3 regions of the Massilia sp. P2_C2 genome follow, and region 3 is predicted to be linked to each of the others. Evidence: riboswitches for the same ligand, from Rfam matches in the RefSeq annotation. Region 3 holds a riboswitch; each other region holds the start of a gene.

Region 1 (3,825 bases), on a different contig from region 3:
ATCGCGGTGCCGTACCAGCCGATGTTGGCGGCGCCGATGCCGGACGTGATGTGGTCGTAGCCGGGGGCGATGTCGGTCGTGAGCGGGCCGAGCGTGTAGAACGGCGCTTCGTGGCACTGTTCCAGCTGCAGGTCCATGTTTTCCTTGATCAGCTGCAGCGGCACGTGGCCCGGGCCTTCGATCATCACCTGCACGTCGTGCTTCCACGCGATCTGCGTCAGTTCGCCGAGCGTCTTCAGTTCGGACAGCTGGGCTTCGTCGTTGGCGTCGTAGATCGAGCCGGGACGCAGGCCGTCGCCGAGGCTGAACGCGACGTCATAGGCCTTCATGATTTCGCAGATCTCTTCGAAATGCGTGTACAGGAACGATTCCTTGTGGTGGGCGAGGCACCACTTGGCCATGATCGAACCGCCGCGCGAGACGATGCCGGTGAGGCGGCTTGCGGTCATCGGCACATAGGCCAGGCGCACGCCGGCGTGGACGGTGAAGTAGTCGACGCCTTGCTCCGCCTGCTCGATCAGCGTGTCGCGGTAGATTTCCCACGTCAGGTCTTCGGCCTTGCCGTGCACCTTTTCCAGCGCCTGGTACAGCGGCACCGTGCCGATGGGGACGGGGCTGTTCCGGATGATCCATTCGCGCGTCTCGTGGATATGCTTGCCGGTGGAGAGGTCCATCACGGTGTCGCCGCCCCAGCGCGTGGCCCACGTCATCTTCTCGACTTCCTCGCCGATCGACGACGTCACGGCCGAGTTGCCGATGTTGGCGTTGATCTTCACGAGGAAGTTGCGGCCGATGATCATCGGCTCCGATTCCGGGTGGTTGATGTTGTTCGGCAGGATGGCGCGGCCTTTCGCGATCTCGTCGCGCACGAATTCCGGCGTGATCTCGCGCGGGATCGCTGCACCGAACGTCTGGCCCGGATGCTGGCGGCCGATCATCTGCGCCATGCGCTTGCCGGTGGGGCCGGCGGCTTCCAGCGTGGCGAGGTATTCCTGGCGGCGCAGGTTTTCGCGGATGGCGACGTATTCCATCTCGGGCGTGATGATCCCCTGGCGCGCGTAGTGCATCTGCGTGACGTTGCGGCCGGCGAGGGCCCGGCGCGGCTTGCGCTGCAGGTGAAAGCGCAGCTCAGCCAGTTTCGGGTCGTTCAGACGTTCGACGCCGTAGTGCGACGTCGGGCCGGACAGCTCTTCCGTGTCGCCGCGTTCGCGGATCCAGCCGGCGCGCAGCGGGTCGAGGCCGGAGCGGATGTCGATGCGGGCTTCCGGATCGGTGTACGGGCCCGAGGTGTCGTAGACCCAGATGGGCGGATTCGGTTCATGGCCGAACGACGCCGGGGTGTCGGACTGGCGGATTTCGCGCATGGGCACGCGGATGTCCGGGCGGCTGCCCGTCACGTAGACCTTGCGGGAATTGGGAAGCGGCGCGACTGCGGCGGCATCGACCGTGGCGCTGGCGGAGAGGAATTTCGGATCGGCGTTCAAGTGCACTCCTTGTTGGTCACTGAAGATCGGCGATCCAGCTGAAGGAGGTGCGGAGAAACGGGCAGGCGAACGTGCACGCGGAACTCTGTAGCTTCCCTTCGCTGGCATTATCCAGATCAGGTTCGGAGGGTATTTCTCACCCACGCCGTCGACGACGGCGCAGGACCCCTAGCATGGTTGCCGCGGCCGGTGGCCGGGCGACGGGACGGAGTGTACGCAGGTTTTTCGGAATTGGCAAACGGGAAAGCGGTTGTGGTTTGGTGCATACTATTGACTTGCACCCAGAATTCCACTCCGCCGAAGCGATCCATGGCCAAACTCACACATCTGCTCATCTATCCGATCAAGTCCTGCGCCGGCATCGCCGTCCGGTCCGCCACCGTGTTCGAATCCGGCCTGTCCGCGCTGGGCGTGCACGATCGCGAATGGATGCTCGTGACGGAAGACGGCCGGTTCCTCACGCAGCGCGAGTACCCGCGCATGGCGCTGATCCGCCCGCTGCCGGACGACGGCCAGCTGCACGTGCGCGCACCCGGCATGGATGAGCTGACCTTGCCGCTCGCGTGGGACGAGACCGCGGCCAGGCGCGCGGTGACGATTTGGGACGACACGGTCGACGCGGCCGATTGCGGCGACGCGGCGGCCACCTGGTTCTCGGCCGTGCTGGGCACGCCGTGCCGCCTCGTGCGCTTCCACCGCGACGCCGTGCGTCCGACCAGCACCAAGTGGACGAACGGCGTGCCGGCGCAGACGCGCTTCGCCGACGGCTATCCGCTGCTGCTGATCGGCCAGGCATCGCTGGACGACCTCAACGCGCGTCTCGTCGCGGCCGGCCGCCACCCTTTGCAGATGGACCGCTTCCGCCCGAACCTGGTCGTCGACGGCCTCGACGCCTGCGAAGAAGATTTCCTGGCCACGCTGACCGTGGGCGGCGTCGAGATCCGGCCCGTGAAACCGTGCGCGCGCTGCCCGATCCCGTCCGTCGACCAGGCTACCGGGGTGCCGGGGCCGGATCCGCTCGACATCCTGCAGACCTACCGCGCGAATCCGCGCATGGAAGGTGCGGTCTGCTTCGGCATGAATTGCATCGTGGTGGCCGGGGCAGGTGGGGAGGTGCATCTCGGGCAGGAACTGGAAACCGAGATCGCGTTTTGACATTCGCGTGGGCACGGGGTGCCCACCCTACGGCCGCCCACATACGTAGGGTGGGCTCCCCGAGCCCACGCGTGAGATTAGCGATGTGTTGGCATTGCGTTAGTCCAGGCTCGCGAGCATTTCGTAGGGGTAGATACCCCGTCGATGCCCATCGCTGAACGCCAGGTTCAGCGCATAGGCCCCCACCGGCTCGATCGCCGCCAGCCGCACGGCGTCATCCGCTTCCACCGTGGCCCCGGCCCGGCGCAGCGCGCGGCATTCCGAGCACGGGCAGGCCGCGCGCAGCCGTGCGTGCGTGAGCGCCGCCATCCTGCCGTCAGGCCAGCGCAGCGCCAGCACGCCCCGCGCCGCGTGATTCTCGATGGTCTCGGGCACCGCCGTCATGCCGCGGCCTCGATCTGCTGGATCGCGAGCCGCACGGACTTGCGCACTTCCGGATCCGGATCGCTTTCCGCCTGGCGCAGCGCGGGCAGTGCGGCGGGTGCGCCGATCTCGCCCAGCGCCAGCGCCGCTTCCTTTCTCAGGTTGCTGATCGTGTGCGTGAGTGTCGCCACCAGGCCGGCCAGCGCATCGCGGCTGCGCAGGCGGCCCAGGCTGCGCGCGGCGCGCAGGCGCACCTGCCACCAGGCGTCGTCCAGCGCCGCGATCAGCGCCGGAGAGGCGTCGGTGAGCCGCAGCTTGCCGAGCGTCGTCGCCGCTTCCTCGCGCACTTGCCAGGCCGGGTCGGACAGGGCCGCAAGCAGGGCGACCAGCACCTTCGGCGTCTGTTCGGCAAAACCCAATGCGCCGGCCGCCGCGCGGCGCACGTCCGGCACCGGATCCTGAATGGCCAGGCGCGTCAGCGCGTCGACCGCATCCTGCCGTTTCAGGTAGCCCAGCACGGCGACGGCTTCGCGCCGCACGAGCGGATCGGCGTCTTCCAGCGCCGCCAGCGCGGGGTCGAAACTGCCGGCCACGCGCAACTCGCGCACGCCGCGCAACGCGGCCGCGCGCACGAACGGATCGTGCGTGTCGATGAAGGGCAGCAGCTCGCGCGCCGACGCGGGCAGCTTCAGTTCCGACAGGCTTTGTGCCGCGGCGGCCCGCACGTCGGCGTCCGCGTCCGACAGCAGGCGCGCGAGGCCGCGCACCGCGGCCGGCGACTCGAAGGCTTCCAGCGCGCGCGCCGCTTCCGCGCGCACGGCGG
Region 2 (3,825 bases), on a different contig from region 3:
AAGCTGGAACAGCGACAGGTCGGCATAGGAAACCGTGTCGCCCATCAGATAGTCCTTCGGCTCCGGCCGCGCGAGGATGTTCTCGAACCAGTCGAAGTACTTCGGGATACGCGTGTCGATGAAATCGGCCGCGCGGCGCTTGGCTTCCGGGCGCTGGTCCTCGTAGTACAGCGACGTGGCGATCGGGTGGTGCGTGTCGTGCGACTCCGCCACGAGGTCGGCGATCGTCAGCTGAATCTGGTTCGCCCAGTATTTTCCCTGCGCATCCTGCGGCGCCAGCCCGTGGCGCTCGCCCAGGAACATCAGGATGTTGGCGGTCTGGCCGACCGTCACGTCGCCCGCCTTCAGGAACGGCGGCGCGAACGACGGGTGGTCGGCACCGTCCATCGCCGCGATCATGCGCGCCATGCCTCCCGGCTCGCGCGCCACGTCCACGTATTGCACGCCCGCTTCTTCCAGCGCCAGGCGCACGAATTCGCCGCGCCCCTGGATGCTCGGCCAATAAAAAAGTTCATACACCATGCCTCGCTCCTCAACTTGTTCGGTCTGACTCAATTATTGAGCAGGATTTCGATATTTGGCGCGGCAATCGTGCTAGTCTTGCGTCTGGCACTTGCCTGACAAAAGATCAATAAAGAGAGACATGAGGACAACAATAAAAAAAGTGGGAAACAGTTATTGGCGGCAGTAATCTTGTGTTTTTAAAACTAATTGTTTCAGTTTAACAATACCGCTCGCCAGTTTGGCGGGCGGGGCAAGATGAACCACCGATAACGAATCCGGAGCGCACCATGATTTTCGCTCACCTGACCAAACACTGGATGGCCCGTCGGAGCCAATACGACCTGTCGTCGTGGATGCTGTGCGTCGCACGGAGCCTGCGTGTGCTGGCGCATTATCGCGACCACCGCGCGCTGTGCGAACTCGGCGTCTACCGCAACCACGTCGCGGGACAGGCGCACGACGACCTGTTCCACCACCTCAGTCACCGCCACTACCTGATCAAGGGCCTGACGGCACGCCAGCGCGTGCAGGCCGTGCTGAGCCATTACCGGTTCGAGGAAACGACGTTCAACGGCGGTTACATGGACGCCGTCTACGGCCAGCGCTCGCTGCCGCTATGGCAGCACGAGGCCGACGGCAGCAGTTTCATGATCCAGCTCGAGATGGCGTCGCGCAGCAATGCCGAAGGCGACCTTACCCTCGCGCTGATCGCGGACGGCAAATGCCTGCACCGCCTTTCGTTCAGCTGGCTCGAAGGCGACATGGTCGGCGTCGACATGCCCGTCGTCCCGTTCATCGCGCGCAACCAGGGCCGCTGGGTCGATTCCGGCGCCGCGTTCGAAGCGTTCGAACGCGTCTTCCCGAACAACTCGCCCAGCTTCTTCTGCTTCGCCGCCATGCAGGGCATCGCGCTGGCGCTCGGCATGGACAAGGTCGTCGCGATCCGCAGCGAAGCGCACATCGCCTACGATCCCGATCCCGAAAAACATTTCGCCAACGCGTATGACGGCTTCTGGAAAATCCTCGGCGGCGAGGCCATGCCGGGCCGCGACGGCTATCTGATCGCCCTGCCGTTCTACGTGAAGCCGCTGTCCGAGATGCCGTCCAAGCACCGCAAGCGCGCGGCGCTGCGGCGCGAGCATTGGCGCCTGATCGGTGATTCGGCCCGCTCCGTCATCCAGCGCCACCTGCTGCACGCGCGGGCCCACGTGGCGCACCCGGCGGCGGTGCCCGAACCGGCCTGACGGCCGCTTGTCTATTGACACATGCACCACGTTGGGGCGCGCATTATGCTACACTCGCGCCTTCGCTAGGGGTCCTGGAAGTCCGCTTCCGGGTGAGAGATACCCTTCGTACCTGATCTGGATAATGCCAGCGAAGGAAAGCGCAACGCAGTTCCACCCCTTGTTTGCCCTTCCCCCAGTTGGCTCCGGCTTTTAAAAAAGCAGCGTGCAGCCATCGGCGCGCGAATTGAGCAGACCATGAAATCACAATTGAAGTACACCGCAGTCGCGTGCGCCATCACGCAAGCTTTCGTCGCGCACGCACAGACGCAGGACACCCCCCACCCCATCGCCGAAGTCGTCGTGACGGGCAACCGCTTTATCGCCGTCGACCGCGCCAGCGTCGGCGGCTTCGGCGAGGCCTCGCTGTTCGACACCCCGGCCTCGATCATCGCCATGGGCCGCACGCAGATGCAGGACCTGTCGATCCGCTCAACCACCGAGGCGATGCGCTTCGACGCCTCCGTCGCGGACGCCTACAACGCCGTCGGTTATGCCGAGCAGTTCTCGATCCGCGGCTTCGCGCTGGACAACAACTACAGCTACCGCAAGGACGGCTTCGCGATCCCGGGCGACACGCAGATCCCGCTGGAAAACAAGGAGCGCATCGAAGTGCTGAAAGGCCTGGCGGGCCTGACGGCCGGCATCGCCACGCCGGGCGGCATCGTGAATTACGTGACGAAGCGCCCGACGAATGCGCCGCTGCGCTCGGCCACCGTGGAAGTCTCGGAGCGCGGCACGCTGTACGGCACGGTCGACCTGGGCGGCCGCTTCGAAGACCGTCGTTTCGGCTACCGCATCAACGCGGCCGCCGCCGACCTGCACCCGTACGTGCGCGGCGCCAACGGCGACCGCCAGTTCGTGTCCGCCGCGTTCGACTGGCAGATCACGTCGGACGCGCTGTTGCAGCTGGACATGGATTACCAGCGCAAGGCCCAGATCACGGCGCCCGGCTTCCAGCTGATCCGCAACGAAGTGCTGCCGACCGGTGTCTCGGCCAGGATGCTGCTGAACGACCAGCCGTGGACGCGCCCCGTCACGACGAAGGACAGCAACCTCGGCCTGCGCTTCGAGTACAAGCTCGCGCCGGACTGGCTCGCGACGGTCTCCGGCAACAAGCATTGGTTCAAGCGCGACGACTTCACCGCCTTCCCCTACGGCTGCAGCAACGAGGGCGCGGGCTTTTATCCGGGCTACTGCTCGAACGGCGACTACGACGTGTACGACTACCAGAGCACGGGCGAGCGCAAGACGCCGTGGGGCGTGCAGGCGCAGGTGCAGGGCAAGTTCTCGACGGGCGAACTGCGCCATGCGCTCACGGTCGGCACGTCGTACTCCGAACGCCACGACAGCTTCGGCGACTATGTCTACGACCTCGTCGGCTACAGCAATCTCTGGAGCCCGCGCGTGACGCCGCACGCCGCCGCCGACCGCGTGACGGGCCCCGTGTTCGAGCGCCGCAGCGACGAGGAAAGCGCGCTGTTCGCGCAGGACATCGTCAGCCTGACGAACCAGCTCACGCTGCACGCGGGCCTGCGCCACGTGCAGATCAAGCGCAGCGAATACGTCCCCGACATCGAGAACTACGTGCATGGCGACGATTCGTTCCTGCTGCCGAGCGTGGCCCTCGTGTTCAGCCCGTCGCACGACTGGAACGTGTACGGCACGATCAGCCAGGGCCTGCAGCACGGCGGCGTCGCTCCGATGCTGACGAAGAACGAGAACCAGGTGCTGGCGCCGCAGCGTTCGCACCAGGTCGAGATCGGCGCCAAGGCCGCGCTGGACAACGGCATCAACCTGTCGGCCGCGCTGTTCCAGATCCGCCAGGGCCTGGAGTACACGGACGCGAACAACACCTATGTCCGCAACGGCAAGGAAACCCACCGCGGCCTCGAACTGACGGCGCAGGGCCGGGCCACGCCGGCGCTGGACTGGAGCCTGTCGCTGATGGCGCTGAACACGCGCCAGGAAGGCACCGGCCAGGCGAGCATCGACGGCAAGCGCGTGACGGACGTCCCCGCGTTCAAGTCGACGGCAT
Region 3 (8,146 bases):
CGCGTGGAGGCCGCAGCCGCGGACACGCCGGCGCGCGCCCGGCCACACGAAGCCGCCAAGCCGACGGTGCTGCTGATCGAAGACAATGACGACGGCCGCGAGATGATGGCGACGATGCTGGAGTCGTTCGGCTATCCCGTGCTGCAGGCCGGCGACGGCGTGGAAGGCGTGCGCCTGGCGTGTGCCCACAACCCGGATGTCGCCCTGGTCGACATCGGCCTGCCCGGCATCGACGGCTACGAGGTGGCGCGCCGGCTGCGCGAGGATCCGGCCGCACGTGCCATGCGGCTGATCGCGCTGACGGGCTATGGCCTCGAAGAAGACCAGCGCCGCGTGCTCGACGCGGGCTTCGACCTGCACCTCGTCAAACCGGTCGAACTGAACGCCCTGCTCGAGCAGCTGGGCGCCGCGGCGGCGCGGCCGCGCGAAGGCGAACCGGTACCGGCCCCGGCCTCGTCGGCCGCGGCCGGCTGAAGCGCGCCGTTACAGCGTATCCATCAACTCCTGCTTGCGCATGGCCATTTCCTGGCCCAGCGCGAGCAGGTCGAGGCCGCTCTTCTTCACCTTCGCGAACATCTCTTTCTCTTCCTCCTCGACGTGATGGTCGACCTGCTCGCCGAGGACTTTCACTTTCGCGTCGAACAATTCATCGTCCGGCTCCATTTCCTGCAACTGCTTGATGAGATCCTTCGCCGCGGCATGCTCGACGATGGCCTCTTCGACCAGGTCCTCGGCGTCCTCGACCTGCGCGCTCACGGCCGGATAAAAGATTTCCTCTTCGATCGTCGTGTGGGCGATCAGCGCCTTGCAGATCTTTTCCTTCAGCTTTTCCTTGCTTGCCCTGGCGCGGTCGCCCAGCTGCTCGAATTGCTCGAACATCTCATGGACTTCGCGATGGTCCGCGGTCAGCAGGGCAATGGCGTCCTGGCCCGCGGCCATGGCGTTCGACTGGGTGCCGGCCTGCGCACCGGATTGCGTTCTCGTAGTCATCTTGGGCTCCTTCTTCACTAGGGTTTTGGCATCGGCCAGAGCCCTCAGCTTCGCGCGGAATGCAACACCGCACTGTACGGGAACTCACAAAGACGATTCCTGCGCCGCCCCGGCCCAAGCTGTTGTATCATCCAGAGAAACATAATTTGGTTGCCTCCATGAAAGTTTCGGAACCTCATCCGCCGGATTCCGGGGAAGACAGCCAGCATGCGGCGCGTGCCGCCGAGCTGGCCGAACTCCTGGCCCACCTGACGACCTGCTGGGACGAAGACCGGCGTCTGCTGGCCCGCCGGCTGCACGACAGCCTCGGCTCGTCGATGACGGCGCTGACGATGCATCTCGGCCTGCTCGCGCAACACCTGCAGGAGCAGCCGCAGCGCGATCGTGCCGCGCAGATGAAGCAACTGCTGAACAACATTATCGAGACCAACCGCAAGATGCAGTTGGCGCTCTGGAACGACAAGCTCGAATTCCTCGGGCCGAAGGCGGCCATCGCGGAGCTCGTGCAGGAATGGGGCCGCGAACACGGCATCAAGGCGCGCGCCAGCATGCCGGACGACGATGCCGACTACAGCCGCGCCCAGGGCGTGGCGCTGCTGCGCTGCGCCGAGGAAGGCCTGCGCAACGTCCTCAAGCATGCGCAGGCGACGTCCGTGGACGTGATCCTCGACGACGATGGCGACCAGGCCATGCTGACCGTGCGCGACGACGGCGTGGGTCCGGGCGCGGGCGTCGCCCCTTCCCTCAGCTGCCACGGGCTGCGCATGCTGCGCGAGCGTGCCCGCGTGCTCGGCGGCTCCCTCACCCTCGGCCCCGGGCCGGACGGCAAGGGGTCGGCGCTGACCCTGATCCTGCCGAAGCAGAACGCCTGATTTCTTCCGCCGCAGCTTAAAACCTATTCGTAGGCACGAACTGGTCGGCGGGCGGGGGCAGGCCCCGCCACACCAAGCCGCTTGCAATGGGCATTTACGCCAGACGGCCCGTCGACACGGGTCAGCAATACCGCGACCTCCTCGCCACCCATACGTGCTGGCACGATAGACCATGTCGCTTCCTTCTGCCAGCTCGACAACAGCGGCTCCCGCCTGTGTCAGCGCCTGGGTCCGTTCGCACACCAAGGCCATGACGCTGCCGAGACTGACACCCATCTTCACGATTTCGGTGTAGCGGGAGCGAGTCACCTGGCCGACATTTTCTCGACAGTATGCGCGATAAATTGATCTGCCGAACAAGGGGTATAAGATTGACAAGAATCATATATATTTTGTCAGCATTTATTTACTGACGACATCATTGGACGGGGGCGTTGATGACATCTCACACCATTCTGCTTGCCGCGGAGGGCGGCACGGTTCGTGCAATCCTTGCAAGCCTGTGTCTCTTCTCCGCTGGCTGCTCCGATTCCACGACCGTCGATTACTACTACAACCACCAGCTTGAGGCACGCGAAAAGCTTGCGTCCTGCCATGAAGAGCCACTCGGCGTGCGGAGTTCCGAGGCCTGCATGAACGCGGTCCAGGCTGTTCGGAAATGGGCCAAGACAATGCAATAAACATCGCTCATTTGCACTCCGCAAGCTGTTCACTTTCCGACATACCGAAAAGCTTCCGGCACTTGATCACTGCAGTCATCCCTGCCTCGGAGATGTCGCGCAATACACAACGCCCAAGGAGCATATGATGTTCGGGTTTCGGAATCGCTGTCGGTATGTTGAACGGTATCGTTAGGGATACCTAGTGCAATTTGACGATCGGCGTCGTCCTGCGGATCAGGAAGCGCCCCAGCGCCATCAGGCCCGTGCGCAGGGATCCGAGCACGGCCTTGTGGTGCAGCAGGTGCAGGCTCATGTACATGATGCGCGCCATGAACCCTTCCACGAACAGGCTGGCGCCACGCAGTGAACCCATCAGGTTGCCCACCGTGGTCTCGCGACCGATCGACACGAGCGAGCCGTAATCGCGGTACACATAGGGCTCCAGCGGCGGCGGATGGCCGCCCGTCAGGTTCATGAACGTCTTGACGAGGTAGTCGGCCTGCTGGTGCGCCGCCTGGGCGCGCGGCGGCACCGGTTTGCCGTTGCCGTCCGTGCACGCGGCGCAATCGCCCAGGGCCCATACGTCGGCCACGCCTTTGACGCGGAGATGCGCATCGACTTCGATCTGCCCGCCCTTGGCGACGGGCAGGCCCAGCGCGCCCAGGAACTCGGGCGCGCGGATGCCCGCCGCCCAGACGCACAGGTCGGCCGGGTAGACATTGTCCTTGCTGTCGTTGACCTGGTGCCTGTCGATCCGGCTGACACGGCAATCCGTGACGACTTTGATCGCGCGCTGGTCGAGCAGGCGCGTGGCCGCCGTCGACACCCGTTCGGGCAGCGGCGCCAGGATGCGCGGCGCGCCCTCGATCAGCGTGATGCGCACGTCGCGCTGCACCTGCAGCCGGCGGAAGCCGTAGGCGGCATAGGCGCCGGACGCTTCGCGCAATTCCGCCGCCAGTTCCACGCCCGTGGCCCCGCCGCCGATGATGACGATGTCGAGGCCGGCGTCAGGACCGCCATCTTCCTTCTGCTGCTCGGCCTGTGCGAGCAGGCGCAGCAGGCGCAGGCGGAACCGCTCCGCGTCCTCGGTGGCATTCAGGGAAATCGTGTGCTCACGCGCGCCGGGCACGCCGAAGTAGTTCGACGTGCTGCCGACCGCGATCACGAGCGAGCGATAGCCGAGCTTGCGTTCCGGCAGCACTTCCTCGCCATCGCCGGGCCCAACGACGGCAGCGATCGTCAGCCGTTTTACCCCGGTGTCCAGCGCCGTCATGGCACCGTACACGAAGCTGAAACCGCGATCGTGCGCCAGCATCTGGTACGACAGGCCTTCCTGGTGGATATCGAGCGTACCGGCTGCCACCTCGTGCAGCGACGGCTTCCACACGTGGTACAGACGGCTGTCGACCAGCGTCACCTTGCCGGGTCCGAGTTTGCGGCCCAGCTTGCAGGCCAGTTCCAGGCCACCCGCCCCGCCGCCTACGATCACGATATCGCTCTGCAAGCCTGCCTCCGTGGATAACGCCCGTCTGTCGGGCTCGCAGAGCAGTTTACTACGGGGCGGCGAAAGGCCCCGTCACGGATCAGTCGCGGTCGTGGCCATGGCCATGGCCGTGGCCGTTGCCGTGCCCTTCGCCATGACCGCGGCCATGTTCCCAGCCATCGCCATGGCCCCGGCCGTGGCCCGGACCGTCGCGGTATTCCACGCGCTCGACGACGCGCACCTCACGCGGACCGCCCTGGTAACCCTCGCGGTAGCCGCCGAAATGCTCGCGGTAGCGCGGGACATAGGTGTTCGTATACCACTCGTCACGGACGAACAGCACCGGACGGCCGCAGGCGCCGTAGCGGCCGCAGAACTTGGCCCAGTGCTTGCGATGCCCCGGCGGCACGCGCAGGTAGACGGGTTCGGCCACATACTGCGGCGCGGGCGCGATGATGACCGGCTGCGGCGCGTACACGACGGGACGCGGCACGTAGTCGCCGATGTCGATGCGGCCGTAGAAGCCGGGCTGGCCGACGCTGACCGATACGTTGGTCTGCGCCAGGGCGGGGAAAGCGGCGGCGCACAGCGCCACGCCGAAGATCAGGGATTTCATGATGACCTCGCTGTGAATGGATGATTCGAGTTTATCAAACGAAATGTCATGTGCAATTGGCTGCAACAGATGCTTACATAGTCGTTGCGTGCAGGATACGACACACCGGGCCATAAACGTTCCTTTGCGGCAAGTGCACGGTTACAATCGCGAATCATATTCCATAGGAAGGCTTCTGATGTTCGCGAAACACACCGTGCCGGCTGTTGCAGCCCTGCTGGCGGCTGGTGCCGCCAGCGCCCAGGTTGGCGCCACGGCCGATATCGGCACCACCGGCGTGGGCGCCCACGTCGTCGTGCCCATGACGACCCAGCTGAACGGCCGCTTCGGCGCCAACTACCTCAAACACGACTTCGACAAGACGTCGGATGGCGTCGACTACAACTTCAAGGGCAAGCTGCAGACGTTCGACATCCTGGTCGACTGGTACCTGACCGAAGGCGGCAGCTTCCACCTGACGGGCGGCGCCGTCTACAACGGCAACAAGTTCGACGTTCGTGGCAAGCCGAACGGTAACGGCACGTTCAACATCAACGGCAACCTCTATACTGCCTCCGACGTCGGCATCCTGAGCGGACGCGTCGACTTCCGCAAGGCCGCGCCCTACCTCGGCATCGGCTGGGGCAACGCCCTGGCGCAACCGGCCGGCTGGCACGTCACCACGGACCTCGGCGTGTTCTACCAGGGCAGCCCGAACGTCCAGTTGGCCGTCAGCGGGTGCACGGTGTCGTCGACCGTCTGCAACAGGCTGGCCCAGGACGTCGAAACCGCGCGCCGGAAACTCGGCGACGACACGAGTTCGTTCAAGATCTACCCTGTCGCGCGCATCGGCATCGGCTATCGTTTCTAAGCGAGGGCGGCGCACCGCGCCGTGCGGCGTTCCACAGAAACGACGCCACGAGCGTTACCCCTGAGTGAACCTTCCGCACCTATCAGGATCAAACTGGTAAGCACCATAAGTACGATCACCAATAGTACGATCACCAATGGGCCGTCAGTCAATCCATACCGCAGACATATCACGTTCGCGAAAACCAAGCGGACACGAACGAGGGTTGCGGGGGGCGCAAACGAAGCGCATTTTGCGTTTGGCGTGACGGTCAAATCGGTTTGCATCGGCTCGCATCCGGCGCCTTAACGGCGCAGTCTGCGCTACCCGTGGCGAGTCCGGCGGCAACGTCGGGCACTGCCGCCGAGATTTGTATGGCGGGAGGCGGGGAAGTGACGCCTGTCAGATACGAACACGGTCAGCAGGACGGTTCGGGGCAGGAAGAGAACGGTGTACACTTATATGCACACCTTTTTTGAAAGCAGGGCCTATGAAATCGCATCGTGTGCGCTGGAGCCTGCTGCTCCTTGCCTGCCTCATGATGGTGGCCTGCCACGACCGGCGCGAACCGGTGAAACCCACCGTTACGCTGGCCGTAGCCACCGTCGCCGCCACGGCCTGACCGCGCGCCGCGCGGCACGCCACCCGATCCGGCCGCGCCCGCGCGCCGGCGGGCTCGCATTGTCCTTTCTCCGTCCGCTTTACCGCCACGTGCTCGTCCGGTTAGAATCGTCCCTGCCATAAGGCAACGCTAGGGGTCCTGCAGCCGCATCGCGGCGCGGGTGAGAAACACCCTCTGAACCTGATCTGGGTAATGCCAGCGAAGGGAAGCGGATACGGTGTCTCGCCGTTCTGGTCCTTTCGCGGGTGCCCGTCACCACGACGCCAACGAGGAGCGGCATGCACTGTCCTGTTTCCAATCATTCCTTGCGCCTGACGCCATCCGCTGAGGCGGTGCGGCAATGAACGTCATCGTCCTGGGTGCCGGCATCGTCGGCACCGCTACCGCATGGTATCTGCGCGCCGCGGGCCACGACGTGACGGTGATCGAACGCCAGCCCGGTCCCGCGCAGGAAACGAGTTTCGCCAACGGTTGCCAGATCTCCGTGTCGCATGCGGAACCATGGGCCACGCCGGCRGGCCTGCTGAAAGTCATGCAGGCGCTCGGCCGCGAAGACGCCCCGCTGCTGTTCCGCCTGCGCGCCGACCCGCTGCAGTGGCGCTGGTGCCTGCAGTTCGTGCGCGAATGCGCCCCGGGCCGCGTGGCCGCCAACCTGCGCCGAATCGTCGCCCTGGCCGACTACAGCCGGCGCAGCCTGCAGGCGCTGCGCGCCGAGACGGGCATTTGCTACGACCATCTCACGCGCGGCATTCTCCACTTCTATACGGATGACAAGGAATTCGACAGGGCCTGCCGCGCGGCCGCTGCGATGCGCGACCTGGGCTGCCCGCGCATGACGGTCGACGCCGACGAAGTCGTGCGCATCGAACCGGCGCTGGCCCCGGTGCGGCGCAAGCTCGTGGGCGGCGACTTCACGCCCAGCGACGAATCGGGCGACGTGTACCAATTCACGACGCAGCTCGCCGCCCGCGGCGCGGACGCCGGCATCCGCTACCTGTACAACACGACGGTCACGCGTCTCGTGCCCGACGGCGACGTCGTCCGCGCCGTGGAAATCATCGACGCCGACGGCCGGCACGGGCTGATGCACGCGGATGTCGTCGTCGTCGCCCTGGGCAGTTTTTCCGTGCAGCTCCTGGCCCCACTCGGGATCCGGCTGATGATTTATCCGGGCAAGGGCTATTCCGCCACCTACCCCATCGTCGACCCGGACGCGGCGCCCACGGTATCGCTGACGGACGATGGCCACAAGCTCGTGTTCTCGCGCCTGGGATCCCGGCTGCGCGTGGCCGGCACATGCGAGCTGAACGGCTACAGCCGCGACCTGAATCCCGTGCGCTGCGCCGCCATCACGCGCCGCGTGCGCGCCTTGTTCCCCGGCGCCTGCGACTACGACGCCGCGACGTACTGGGCCGGCCTGCGGCCGCTGACGCCGTCGAACGTCCCATACGTCGGCCGTACCCGCTATGCGAACCTGTACCTGAACACGGGCCACGGCACGCTCGGCTGGACGATGGGCTGCGGCTCGGGGCGGGCCATCGCGGACATTGTTTCGGGCCGAAGGCCGGAAATCGCCCATAATTTGCAATGCTGACAATTCGCAACTTTCGGTAAACTTTACACATCTCCAGATTGTCACAGATTCTCATCACGCAAGTCTTTGATTGCGCTCAAAATGTGTGCATAGGAACGCTCCTTGCATACATAGTAATTGCAGTATCCGATCGTTATGAAACCGAAAAACGAATCCAGGAGCTACGTGATGAAATCTACTGTTCCGAGATTGGCAGCAACCGCGGCACTTCTAACCAGCGCAGCGCCGGCCTTTGCAAACCTGGTCTACCAGACTGGTGCCCAGCAAACCGGCACCGGATTGGGCGCCGTGAACACTGTCGTGACCGTGCAGGACAACGGCAACGGAGCGCAACAGAACGGCACCGAATCGGGCTGCGTCACCTACACCGGCGGCAATCCGGCAACCCCGGCTGAAACTTGCCTGTTGAGCTTGCAAGGCGGAGATAACACCGCCGGAAACGCGGGCAACAATACTTATCTGCTCAGCGACGTCACCG

Evidence for each region. Region 3 has a riboswitch for thiamine pyrophosphate ahead of AC1DYX_RS12280 (D-amino acid dehydrogenase). Riboswitches for the same ligand answer to the same signal wherever they lie in the genome.
Region 1: linked by a shared signal. The riboswitch ahead of thiC (phosphomethylpyrimidine synthase ThiC) and the one ahead of AC1DYX_RS12280 (D-amino acid dehydrogenase) in region 3 are both predicted to bind thiamine pyrophosphate.
Region 2: linked by a shared signal. The riboswitch ahead of AC1DYX_RS20645 (TonB-dependent siderophore receptor) and the one ahead of AC1DYX_RS12280 (D-amino acid dehydrogenase) in region 3 are both predicted to bind thiamine pyrophosphate.

Annotation. Positions count from the first base shown of each region.
Region 1 covers NZ_JBFUDR010000013.1:33,388-37,212, forward strand. Annotated here, with positions in the region: gene thiC (phosphomethylpyrimidine synthase ThiC) at 1-1,484, opposite strand, end outside; TPP riboswitch at 1,561-1,664, opposite strand; gene AC1DYX_RS03070 (MOSC domain-containing protein) at 1,794-2,639, shown strand; gene AC1DYX_RS03075 (DUF971 domain-containing protein) at 2,739-3,023, opposite strand; gene AC1DYX_RS03080 (HEAT repeat domain-containing protein) at 3,020-3,825, opposite strand, start outside.
Region 2 covers NZ_JBFUDR010000196.1:7,500-11,324, forward strand. Annotated here, with positions in the region: gene AC1DYX_RS20635 (glutathione S-transferase) at 1-522, opposite strand, end outside; gene AC1DYX_RS20640 (DUF535 family protein) at 792-1,748, shown strand; TPP riboswitch at 1,806-1,904, shown strand; gene AC1DYX_RS20645 (TonB-dependent siderophore receptor) at 1,986-3,825, shown strand, end outside.
Region 3 covers NZ_JBFUDR010000083.1:13,239-21,384, forward strand. Annotated here, with positions in the region: gene AC1DYX_RS12240 (response regulator) at 1-474, shown strand, start outside; gene AC1DYX_RS12245 (hemerythrin domain-containing protein) at 484-990, opposite strand; gene AC1DYX_RS12250 (sensor histidine kinase) at 1,149-1,862, shown strand; gene AC1DYX_RS12255 (EexN family lipoprotein) at 2,300-2,542, shown strand; gene AC1DYX_RS12260 (NAD(P)/FAD-dependent oxidoreductase) at 2,724-4,028, opposite strand; gene AC1DYX_RS12265 (hypothetical protein) at 4,108-4,623, opposite strand; gene AC1DYX_RS12270 (hypothetical protein) at 4,802-5,473, shown strand; gene AC1DYX_RS12275 (hypothetical protein) at 5,943-6,074, shown strand; TPP riboswitch at 6,196-6,298, shown strand; gene AC1DYX_RS12280 (D-amino acid dehydrogenase) at 6,415-7,668, shown strand; partial or broken gene AC1DYX_RS12285 (hypothetical protein) at 7,837-8,146, shown strand, end outside.